2 regions of the Pseudoalteromonas sp. SR44-8 genome follow, and region 2 is predicted to be linked to the other one. Evidence: riboswitches for the same ligand, from Rfam matches in the RefSeq annotation. Region 2 holds a riboswitch; the other holds the start of a gene.

The links. A riboswitch is a leader RNA that binds a small molecule or an ion and turns the genes downstream of it on or off. The one in region 2 is predicted to bind lysine.
Region 1: linked by a shared signal. The riboswitch ahead of dapA (4-hydroxy-tetrahydrodipicolinate synthase) and the one ahead of lysC (lysine-sensitive aspartokinase 3) in region 2 are both predicted to bind lysine.

What each region holds. Positions count from the first base shown of each region.
Region 1 covers NZ_JACJDS010000042.1:32,062-37,392, reverse strand. Annotated here, with positions in the region: gene H5183_RS18010 (YdiU family protein) at 1-1,405, opposite strand, end outside; gene H5183_RS18005 (DNA-3-methyladenine glycosylase I) at 1,414-2,115, opposite strand; lysine riboswitch at 2,306-2,499, shown strand; gene dapA (4-hydroxy-tetrahydrodipicolinate synthase) at 2,632-3,516, shown strand; gene H5183_RS17995 (2,3,4,5-tetrahydropyridine-2,6-dicarboxylate N-succinyltransferase) at 3,532-4,272, shown strand; gene H5183_RS17990 (PLP-dependent decarboxylase) at 4,272-5,331, shown strand, end outside.
Region 2 covers NZ_JACJDS010000010.1:4,756-10,086, forward strand. Annotated here, with positions in the region: gene H5183_RS06520 (hypothetical protein) at 1-892, opposite strand, end outside; gene nhaD (sodium:proton antiporter NhaD) at 1,071-2,318, shown strand; lysine riboswitch at 2,433-2,604, shown strand; gene lysC (lysine-sensitive aspartokinase 3) at 2,682-4,085, shown strand; gene H5183_RS06535 (4'-phosphopantetheinyl transferase superfamily protein) at 4,062-4,805, opposite strand; gene H5183_RS06540 (sodium-dependent transporter) at 4,959-5,331, shown strand, end outside.

The sequences.
Region 1 (5,331 bases), on a different contig from region 2:
AAAATGTTTGGTAATTAGTGTCCATATCGACAGGCGGTGAGTACCAAAATGCAGGGCTTGCCAACAATTGGTAAGGCGACCTCAAGGCCGTTAAATATTCATCTAACATGCTGCTTTCACCAGTACTTTCATACTGCTGTATTATGCTTTCAACGATATGATTACGCGGGATCAAGCGTGGGTTGGCTTGGCGCATCAGCTGATAGCTTTGCGTATTTGTTCTGGCTAACCACTTAATAGACCAACCAGCCAAGTCACTCGGAATAGCAGTCTGACCTTGCAGTGATTCTGTTAAGGAGTCAAAAGTATTGGTGTAATCAAGCTGATGAGTTTTCAGTAAAGTTAATAACTCGGATACTAATTCAGCATCACCATCTTGATGACCATCAAAGCCCAACTTTTTCGCCCACATCTGTGTAAAAGCTTGATGAAACTGCTCAGCAAAACCATTTATTAATGGGCTTAGTAGCTCAACAGCCTGCTCTTCGTCATCGCTAATTAAAGGAATTAAACTTTCAGCTAAACGTGCACAATTCCAATTAGCAATATTAGGTTGATTGCCAAAAGCATAGCGGCCTTGGCGATCAATAGAACTAAATACAGTATCAAAATCAAACTGATTCATCATTGCACAAGGGCCATAATCGATGGTCTCACCACTGACGAGCGTATTATCAGTATTCATTACTCCATGAATAAAACCAACGCGCATCCAGCTAACAATCAGGCTAACTTGCTTTTCAATCACCGCAGTTAAAAATGCCAAATAACGCGCAGAGCCCGTAGAATTTATCTCAGGATAATGACGCTCAATAGCTAAATCAGCTAAATTTTTTAAACCAGCAACATCACCTTGCGCAGCTAAATACTGAAACGAACCGACACGTATATGACTACTAGCAACGCGGGTAACAATGGCTCCTTGTTGTGGTGGTTGACGGTAAACTGTTTCACCACTGGCAACAACTGCCAAACAACGTGTCGTCGGTATGCCAAGCCCGTGCATTGCCTCACTCATTATATATTCACGTACCGCAGGACCGATTGCGCAACGGCCATCACCTCCACGTGAAAATGGCGTAGCACCAGAACCTTTGAGTTGAATGTCCCAAAGCTGTTGCTGCTGATCAGTGACAGCCCCTAATAAATGTGCTCGCCCATCACCTAAACGCGGTGAAAAATGTCCAAATTGATGCCCTGAGTAACCTAATGCCACAGCAGCAACATCGCTGTTATTAAGATTACCAGAAAAAATTACCGCACGTTCTGATGTGGCAACCTCAATATTAAGCTGCCTAGCTAACGTATCGTTCCACAGCAGTAAGTTTGGAGCAATAACAGCACTTGGCTGATCAGCCACAGCAAAATCATCAGCAATCTGGGTGTAACGAGCAACTAATTTCATAGTATTCCTTAGGCTTGGGTTGTTTGTATGCCAACGCGATTATCGCCCACGCTGTATGCAACTAACAAACTGAGCTCTTGAAGGCTTAATCCGCTTTGTTGCTGCAATTCATTAAAAAAATGTTGAGCGCTGGTAAGTGACTTTTTAGTTTGTAAACCGCCATCAATTATCTTATGAGCACGGAGATAACTTTCTACATCACGCGAGAATAAAAAAGTGTCTTTCCCTAAGGTTCGCAATGCATAAGGGCCGGTGTTACCACCTAAACGCGCCCCATGCTTTTTTAAATACCCCCACAAACCAATAATATCGTCGCTCGGCCAATCTGCAATAAACTGACTAAAACTGCCATGTTCACTTGCCACTTCATGGATCATATACGCATTTTCTGGGATCGTTTGCACTTTTTTAAAGTTACGAACGATTCGCTCATCGGTGGCTTTTTGCTCAAGCATATCTGGCGGCATCATTAATAATTTAGCCACACTAAAATCCCAAAATACTTCCCGAAAACCTGGCCATTTATTGTTGATCACTGACCAATAAAAACCACTTTGAAAAATTTTGCGGGTAAACTCTTCAAGCCATGCATCATCAGGTAAAGCAGTTAATTGCTTTGCATTTTGAGGGGCAACAAGTAAGTGCTGTAACATTACTTCGCTACCTTTTCGCTGTGCCGCTCGTTGATATATATCTTGAAATTTTTCCATTACTCACTACCACTGCTTGTTATTACGCTTACTGTAACGCTATTTACGTTGTAAAAAAATGTCAGGAGCACATTGCAGCTAAAAATAAACTTAAAAATATCCAGCCTTGACACCTAGACGGCTAAAATGCTTTAATCTTCCGTATTACCCCTATTAAAGGTGTGAGTTTTAAACGATAAAACTTGCACCATGGGCTAGAAGAGGTGCGTTATTCAGGTAACGTATGTGAGGAGCACACACTCCAGTGATCATACGTGAGGGGAATTAACGCCGAGAAGTAACACTTTTTGTGAAGTTTTACTTCGGGCGACTGGGTTGAATCCCAGCGACTGTCACCAATAACAGCTTGGCTGTTAAAATATTTGGTGGAGAGCTTCTGGTCTTAGCGTAATAAGGCCATAGCGCCCTATTATATTAAGCCCATTCGCTCTTCGAATTATTAGTTCGAACGACGTTAATGTGGCTCCAATCATAAAAGCTTATTAACTCCTCGAATCACTTATAAGTTCGTGAGAGATGATCAATAACTTCAATTTAAATGACTACCCTTTGTGGACGGCACTCGTCACGCCATTTACTGACGCTGGTGAAGTCGACTATGCCACTCTTGATCAGTTAGTTGCACAGCAGCAAGTGGCTAACAATGGTATTTTATTACTTGGTAGCACCGGCGAAGGCCTCGCACTAACACTCAAAGAGCAACAAGCGATTGTTGAACATGTGTGCCAATTAACGCCAACAGTACCACTGATGGTTGCAGTAGGCGGTATAAACCTAAAGCAACAAATTGCCTGGGTTGAATACTGTAATCAGTTACCCATTCATAGCTATTTACTGGGCACTCCCCTATACGCTAAGCCCGGCGTGGTAGGCCAAACACATTGGTTTGAAAGCTTACTTAATACCAGTAAACATCCTTGCATGCTTTATAACGTACCAGGACGCAGTGCTGTTGATATTCCATCGGCCGTAATTAGCAACTTGAAAGACCATAAAAACTTGTGGGCACTCAAAGAAGCCAGTGGCGACATTGCTAAATTTGAAGGTTTTAGAAAAGTCGCACCTAATTTAGCTATTTTTAGCGGTGACGATGCACTGATGCCTTACTTTGCCCAGGCTGGCGCAAAAGGTTTAGTCTCTGTGGCTGCTAATGCATGGCCTGTGCAAACCCATGAGTTTGTAAAACGAAGTCTCAGCGGTCAACACCCCAATTTATTTGCCGACTGGTCACAAGCCATTCAAAGCTTGTTTGCTGTCGCAAACCCTATCCCCGTCAAAGTATTGATGCATTTACAAGGGCGAATTAACAGCCCGTACTTACGTCCACCTTTGACGCATCTTGAGTTAACGCAAACTGATTGTATTAACAACGCAAACAACACCATTTTATCTTGGCATTAAATACAGGTTTTTATAATGAGCTGGTTAGAACTACTAAATAATTTAGAATCGGGCGCAGTGCGCGCAGCAACACAAGACGACAACGGCCAATGGCATGCTAACGTTGCAGTAAAACAAGGTATTTTAGAAGCGTTTAAAAATGGCACTAATACCGAATTTCCAGGTGGCTTTGTTGATAAACACAATTTAGCACCACAAGGTTTTGCAGCCGATGCTGGAGTGCGTATAGTACCTGGTGGCTCAAGCGTTCGCCGTGGCGCACACGTTGCTAAGGGCACGATTATTATGCCACCAGCATATGTAAACATTGGTGCGTTTATCGATGAAGGCACTATGGTTGATAGCCACGCGTTAGTGGGGTCGTGTGCGCAAGTAGGTAAAAATGTACATTTAAGCGCTGCAGTACAACTAGGCGGTGTACTTGAACCTATTGGTGCAAGCCCGGTGGTGGTAGAAGACGATGCATTCATCGGTGCAGGTTGCGTGATTGTTGAAGGCGTAGTAGTGAAAAAAGGCGCGGTGCTCGCACCAGGTGTACGCTTATCAGCAACTATTCCAGTTTATGACTGTGTTAATGAGCGCCAGCTGGCTAAAGGCGAGCCTATTCCTGAATACGCGATTGTTATTCCAGGCTCTCGTCCAGCTTCTAATACTTGGGCCCGCGAGCAAGGATTAAGTATGTCGTGTGCATTAATTGTAAAATACCGTGATGAACAAAGTGATGCATCATTGCTGCTTGAAGAGGTTTTACGTTAATGAGCTTTTTGAGCACGCCAGTTAAAACCGCCATTGATGAGCTATCAACTACGCTTGATACACCATTTTTTATTTACGACCTTGATACATTAAACGCACACTTAACGCGATTAGTGGCGCAAACTGAGGTAAAACTGTGGTATGCCGTAAAAGCTAATCCATTATCTAAAGTCATTCAAAGCTTAGATAACGTGGGTTTTAACTTTGATGTAGCAAGTAAAGGCGAACTTGAGCAAGTTCTGGCACAAGGTATTAACAGCGAGCGCGTGCTCAATACAGGGCCTGCCAAAAGCCCAAAACAAATTAAACACTTTATTGCGCGCGGCGTACGTACCTTTGTTGCCGAAAGCCTTAATCAAGTACGCTGGCTTAACGAGCAAGCAAGCTTACAAAACTGTCAGTTACAGGTATTACTGCGAGTGCAATTACGCTGGCCTGAAGGGGAAAAAAACCCACTTGGTGGCGATAGCCTTACTCCATTTGGTTTAGGTTGCGATGAATGGCAAGCGCTAAATACTAGCGACTACCCAGCGCTTAGCTTTGATGGCCTGCATATTTTTCAATGGGGCAACATGCTCAGCAGCGACAAGCTAGCTGAACTTTGGTCACAAATGATTGCACCGCTAACAAAGCTTGCCAACGACTTAGGTATTCACTTAAAAGTACTCGACTTAGGCGGTGGTTTAGGTATTCCTTACACTCTTGATGCACCAACCTTAAGTTGGGATGCGCTCATTGATGCATTAGCTGACATTAAGAATGCCGCAGGCGTACAAGAACTCTGGATGGAGCTTGGCCGTTATGCTGTGGGCGAATGCGGTCATTACGCAACACCTGTCGTTGAGCGAAAACTTAACTATGCCCAACAACAAGTGATCTTAAGCGGCGGTATTAATCATTTATTGCGCCCTGCAGTCACCAGCCAAGATTTCCCGGCACGATTATTACGAGACTCAACTGCTGCATACCAAACTATGAGCTTATATGGGCCATTATGTACAGCACTTGATTGCTTAGGTGAACACCAATTACCTAGTGATTTAAATGAGCAAGACTGGC
Region 2 (5,331 bases):
ATGAGAACCGCTGCGTGTCAGAGACAAAATGTGGTTGTACGGCGCTGAGCATATTATCAACGCCATTTTTACGTACTAAACCAAGTACTTTAGCTGCTTGACGAGTGATCATATTATTACGGCGCAACTCTTCACGCAGTGGCATTAGCATATCGGCACTTTTACGCAGGCTTTCGCGACCAACTAAATGCATTTCTAAAATTCGGGTACGTAATCGTTCAAGCATGCGTTTATCTTGATAAGCTTTACCGCTGCGTTCAATATATTCGATTTGCGTACTGATTTTTGTTTCGATGGTATTAAAACAAGCATGAAAATCGCCACGAATATCAACCATTTCAAGCATTGGTTCAATGTATTCATCAAACGCTTCAATCACCGCTTGATAACGCTTTTGTAATGATTGCACCGCATTATTAGCTTTTGCTTGTTCTACAATATTTAAAATGGCATTTTCGTTGTGGGCAAATAATTTCATTATTTTACGCACCCGATCATCCATAATGCGGCTAAAACGGCGCATCTCGTCGTAGTCTTCAATACTACCGGCATTGTCTAAACGGTTACCCAAACGGGCTAAATCTTCAACCAGCACGCTAATTTCTTGCGCCAAGCCTAAATGTTCTTCCTGCAATAAAAAAGTGGCAAAATCTGCAATTGCACGGTTAATTTCAAGTTGTGACGATTTAGCCAAGGGAATAATAATATCTTGGTTTAAAAGGCGGTTGGTTTCTTTGTAAATGCGCTCATTTGACCACGTAGGTTGTTTTTGTTTGATCGCATTTTGCACGTCTTTTAGGCTGAAATCAGCCATTTTAAAACGTTTAAATAGCAGCTCTAACATTCCCCAGTGCTCTGTTAGGGTATTTAGCAACTTTTTAGCTGGGATCATAAAACTCCAAAAATCCTAATTTATCTTGTAAAGCCGGCTTGTTAGGCCTCAGCGATTAGTCGTAGAAAAGCAAATTGACAATAGTTTTACACATTCTTTGGTGCTAGACTGCGCGCCGTGTCGTCCTGCGGCTCATAACATACAATTTTTACATTTTTATAAAGGTTGTTCAAACACCATGGTAACTGCAATTATCCTAACCCTGATAACGCTAGCATTCGTGCTCATCGTTATAGAGGATATTATCCATGTAAACAAGGCCAAAACCACGCTTTTCTTTGGTACTTTATGCTGGATTATCTTATTTATCTCGCCGCTTCACGGGCAAAGCCCCGAAAACGTACAACATCAACTTGACCACAATATTTTAGAGATTGCCACACTCTGGTTGTTTTTAATGGCTGCAATGACCTTTGTAGCCTATTTGAACTCCAAAGGTTTTATCCAAAATATTGTGCATAAGATAATGCCCAGTGCTATTAGCGAACGCAAACTGATGTTTTTGATTGGCGGGTTCTCCTTCTTATTTTCGTCGATTTCAGACAATATCACAGCCACATTAATTTCCCTTGCGGTGGTGATGTCGTTAAAACTCGATCCGAAAAAGCTAATTAAATACGCTACGCTTATCATCTTTAGTGTGAACTCGGGCGGAGTGTCGTTAATTACCGGTGATGTTACTACCTTGATGATTTTCCTTGATGACAAAGTTACCATTGGTCACTTGCTATTGTTGGTTGTGCCTGCGTTATTTAGCGTGGCGCTATTGGCCATTATGCTGTCATTTGGACTCAACGGCCAAGTTGAGTTTACCAAACAAGAGGACCGTCGCATTGAGAAAACAGATATCACTATTGCAGTGATTTTCTTATCAACGATTGTCGGGACATTAACGTTAAGCGTGCTTTATCATGTGCCGCCTTTGTTAACTTTCTTATTTGGTTTGTCGTTGATGTTTTTAGTAGCGCAATTTTTAATGCGCAAAAAAGATGTGAATAAAAAAATCATCGATTATATTCGCGAAATAGAATACGACACCTTACTGTTCTTCGTTGGCGTATTATTACTTGTAGGCGCTCTGAAAGAAGTCGGTATGCTCAGTAAGTTCACTCATCTTTACGAGTTAATGCCAGCACAATACGCTAATTATTTAATGGGTATATTATCAGCTGCGGTTGACAACGTACCACTAACGGCTGCGTTACTTAAAGCTGAAATAGTGATGAGTCCACAACAATGGTTGTCGTTTACGTATGCAACTGGAGTGGGTGGGTCCATGCTTATTATTGGCTCGGCTGCCGGTATTATCGCTATGAGTAAAGTAAAAGCGCTTACCTTCATGAGTTATTTACGTATGTCGGTGTATTTATTAATCGCTTATACAATTGGTTATATGGGATCGTATTTAGCAGGTAGTTTTATTTAATTGCTTTTATTATTTAAAACAACTTGACAGCTAGACGTCTAAACGATAACTTTCAAAGCCCGCTTAATAGCGGGTTTTGTTATTTAATTGCTAATAATTTACGTAATTAATCTAACATTCAGAAGAGGTGCGGTACTTAGGTACTTAATGTTAGGCGACGTATGCCTGTAATCATTAAGGAGGGAAGTACTCGCCGAGGAAAGCAACTGGACGTCACAGTGGTTTTTCGGTTTATGGGGCTGAATCCTCAAAACTGTCACCAATTAGGTGGAGAGCTTCTGGCAGTGGACTTTTCTTATCGAGCACCCCCTTGCCAAGTTCTTCTTGTTTTATCGTGGTATGAATGCCACAAAAGGAGACGACATGAATACCCAATTAGCTGCAACTAACTTGCAACAGTCAGCACAAAATCAAAAATCAGACTACGTAGTCGCAAAGTTCGGTGGCACCAGTGTGGCTAACTTTGAAGCGATGAGCCGTTGCAGTGAAATTATTGTAGCCGATAACAACGTACGAGTAGTGGCCGTCAGTGCCAGCGCAGGAGTGACTAATCACCTTGTGACCTTATGTAAAAAAGATTTATCAGCAGATGAGCGCAATGAGAACATTGCTGGCGTTATTGCTATTCAAGAAGCTATTTTAAATGAGCTGTCATTGGATGCTGATTTAGCTCATGGCTTTGATGAAACCATTAAAGCTTTTAAGTCACTTGCCAGTGAGCCACTAAAATCAAAGCAACAACATGATGAGTTATTGAGCTTTGGTGAGCGTTTATCATCCTATTTATTTACTCAGGTACTGCGTTTAAATGGCTTAAATGCGGTGCGTTTTGATGTGCGACAGGTATTAAAAACCGACAGCCAGTTTTCTAAAGCAACCCCAGATGTAGCTGCAACAGCAATGGCCGCAAAAGAGCATTTAATTCCGTTATTAGCTGAACAGGTTATTGTAACTCAAGGCTTTATAGGCAGCGACGCACATGGTCAAACTACCACACTTGGTCGTGGTGGTTCAGATTACAGTGCGGCATTACTGGCCGAAGCTATAAACGCTAAGAGCGTGCACATTTGGACTGATGTCGTGGGCATTTTTAGCACTGATCCGCGCTTATGTGCTAAGGCTACGCCGATTGCGCGTTTAAGTTTTGATGAAGCGGCCGAAATGGCTACCTTTGGGGCGAAAGTATTACATCCGGCAACTATCTTACCTGCGAGCCGCAGCCATATTAGTGTGTTTGTTGGTTCTAGCCGTGAGCCTGAACGTGGTGGTACCTGGATCGAACGTGAGAAATCACAAATCCCCGGAATTCGTGCTGTCACGCAGCGTAAAAATCAAATATTGTTAACCTTAAAAAGCCCCGAAATGCTTTTGGCTAGTGGCTTTTTAGCTCACGTGTTTACAATTTTAAGTGAGTTTAATATCTCGGTTGATTTGGTAACTACCTCTGAGATAAGTGTTGCAATTACTTTAGATAATGCGCCAAATGCCTCGCGTCCTGAGCTTGATCAAGAATGCCTTGATAAGTTAGCGGAGTTTTGCCACGTGTCGGTTGAGAACAACTTAACCTTAGTGGCATTAATTGGTTCACAAATTCAATTACGTCAGCAAGAAATTAACTTAATGAATGTATTAAGCGATTTTAATATTCGCTTAATTTGTCATGGCGCAAGTAAACATAACCTGTGCTTTTTAGTGGAGCAGAGCGAGTCAGACTTTGTTGTGCAAGCGATCCACAGCCGTTTATTAGAAGTTCAAAACGCCGCGTAATTTGGCGGTAGAATTTACCACAGAGCACTGCCAGTCAGTGCTCTTGTCACTTACCACACTGATATCAAACTCATGATATTGACAACTCAGCGCTGTTAAATTTGCTCGCTCAAGTTCAGTAAATACATTGGGGCTGAGTAATTTTGCAATTGGTTGGCTGGTGGCTTTGGCAAGTGCTTCTTTTAAGGTCCATATTCTAAAAAATCGTTCTGCACTTTGCTGATCTTGCGTTATTAAATTTACCTCATCAAGATGATAAAAATGCTTAGCGAGCTTTGCAAATGGACGCTTCAGGTTTATTTTTTCAATATCAAAACCAAATTCAATTCGTTCTACATTTAATGCAGCACCCACAAAACCATTAGAGTGGGATAAACAACTACGCAATACAGTGTCACTGTCCGTTATATGTAGCAGTAATTTACTGCTTTGCTGGTCAAATTCAGAGCTAATATGGTTATTTGCTAGCTCACGAAATTGTGGCATCGTTTGTTTTACTAAATACTTAAGCAGTAGCCGAGTGGCTAAATATTCTTGCTTGGCTTTGTAACTTTTTCTACGGGTGATCACCGTCAGTTCAAATGGGCTTAATAGTGCGTTTAAATCGAATTTATCGACATTTAACTGCTGGGCATCAAATAATAAAATAGTTTTCGCATTAAACGGCTGCACGCTGTGTTTGGTGATAACGAGTTGCTGTTGAAAAAATAACGCAGGCATAAAATCCACAATTAAAGTGATAAAAGAACAAACATGTTTATATTTTGTGCGGTTGTGCGCTGGTTAATTAAGCCAAGGCAAATTTATTACTCTGTGAGAGTTAAATATGGTTTAATTCACAATAATGAAAAATAATAACAGATTTGTAGATGTATGGCACAATTGCGTGATGGTTTTCAAAGCCGCCTTGGCTTTGTTTTAGCAGCTTCTGGCGCTGCAGTTGGATTAGGTAATATTTGGGGATTTCCCACGCAAGCGGCAAATCATGGCGGCGGCGCGTTTTTACTAGTCTATTTTATAGTTATCTTTTTTTTAGCCTTGCCAGCTTTATACACTGAGTTGTATTTAGGCCATAAAGCGCAAGCTAATCCGGTTAAAGCACTTAGACAAGCATGGCAAGAGCAAGCACCGCAAGTAGGCGCTGCTGCTGGTTATTTAGGTTTAGCCGGTGCGATTGTGATGCTGAGCTTTTACTCAATTGTTGCAGGTTGGATGCTTGCTTATGCCCTTGAACCCATTGCTAGCT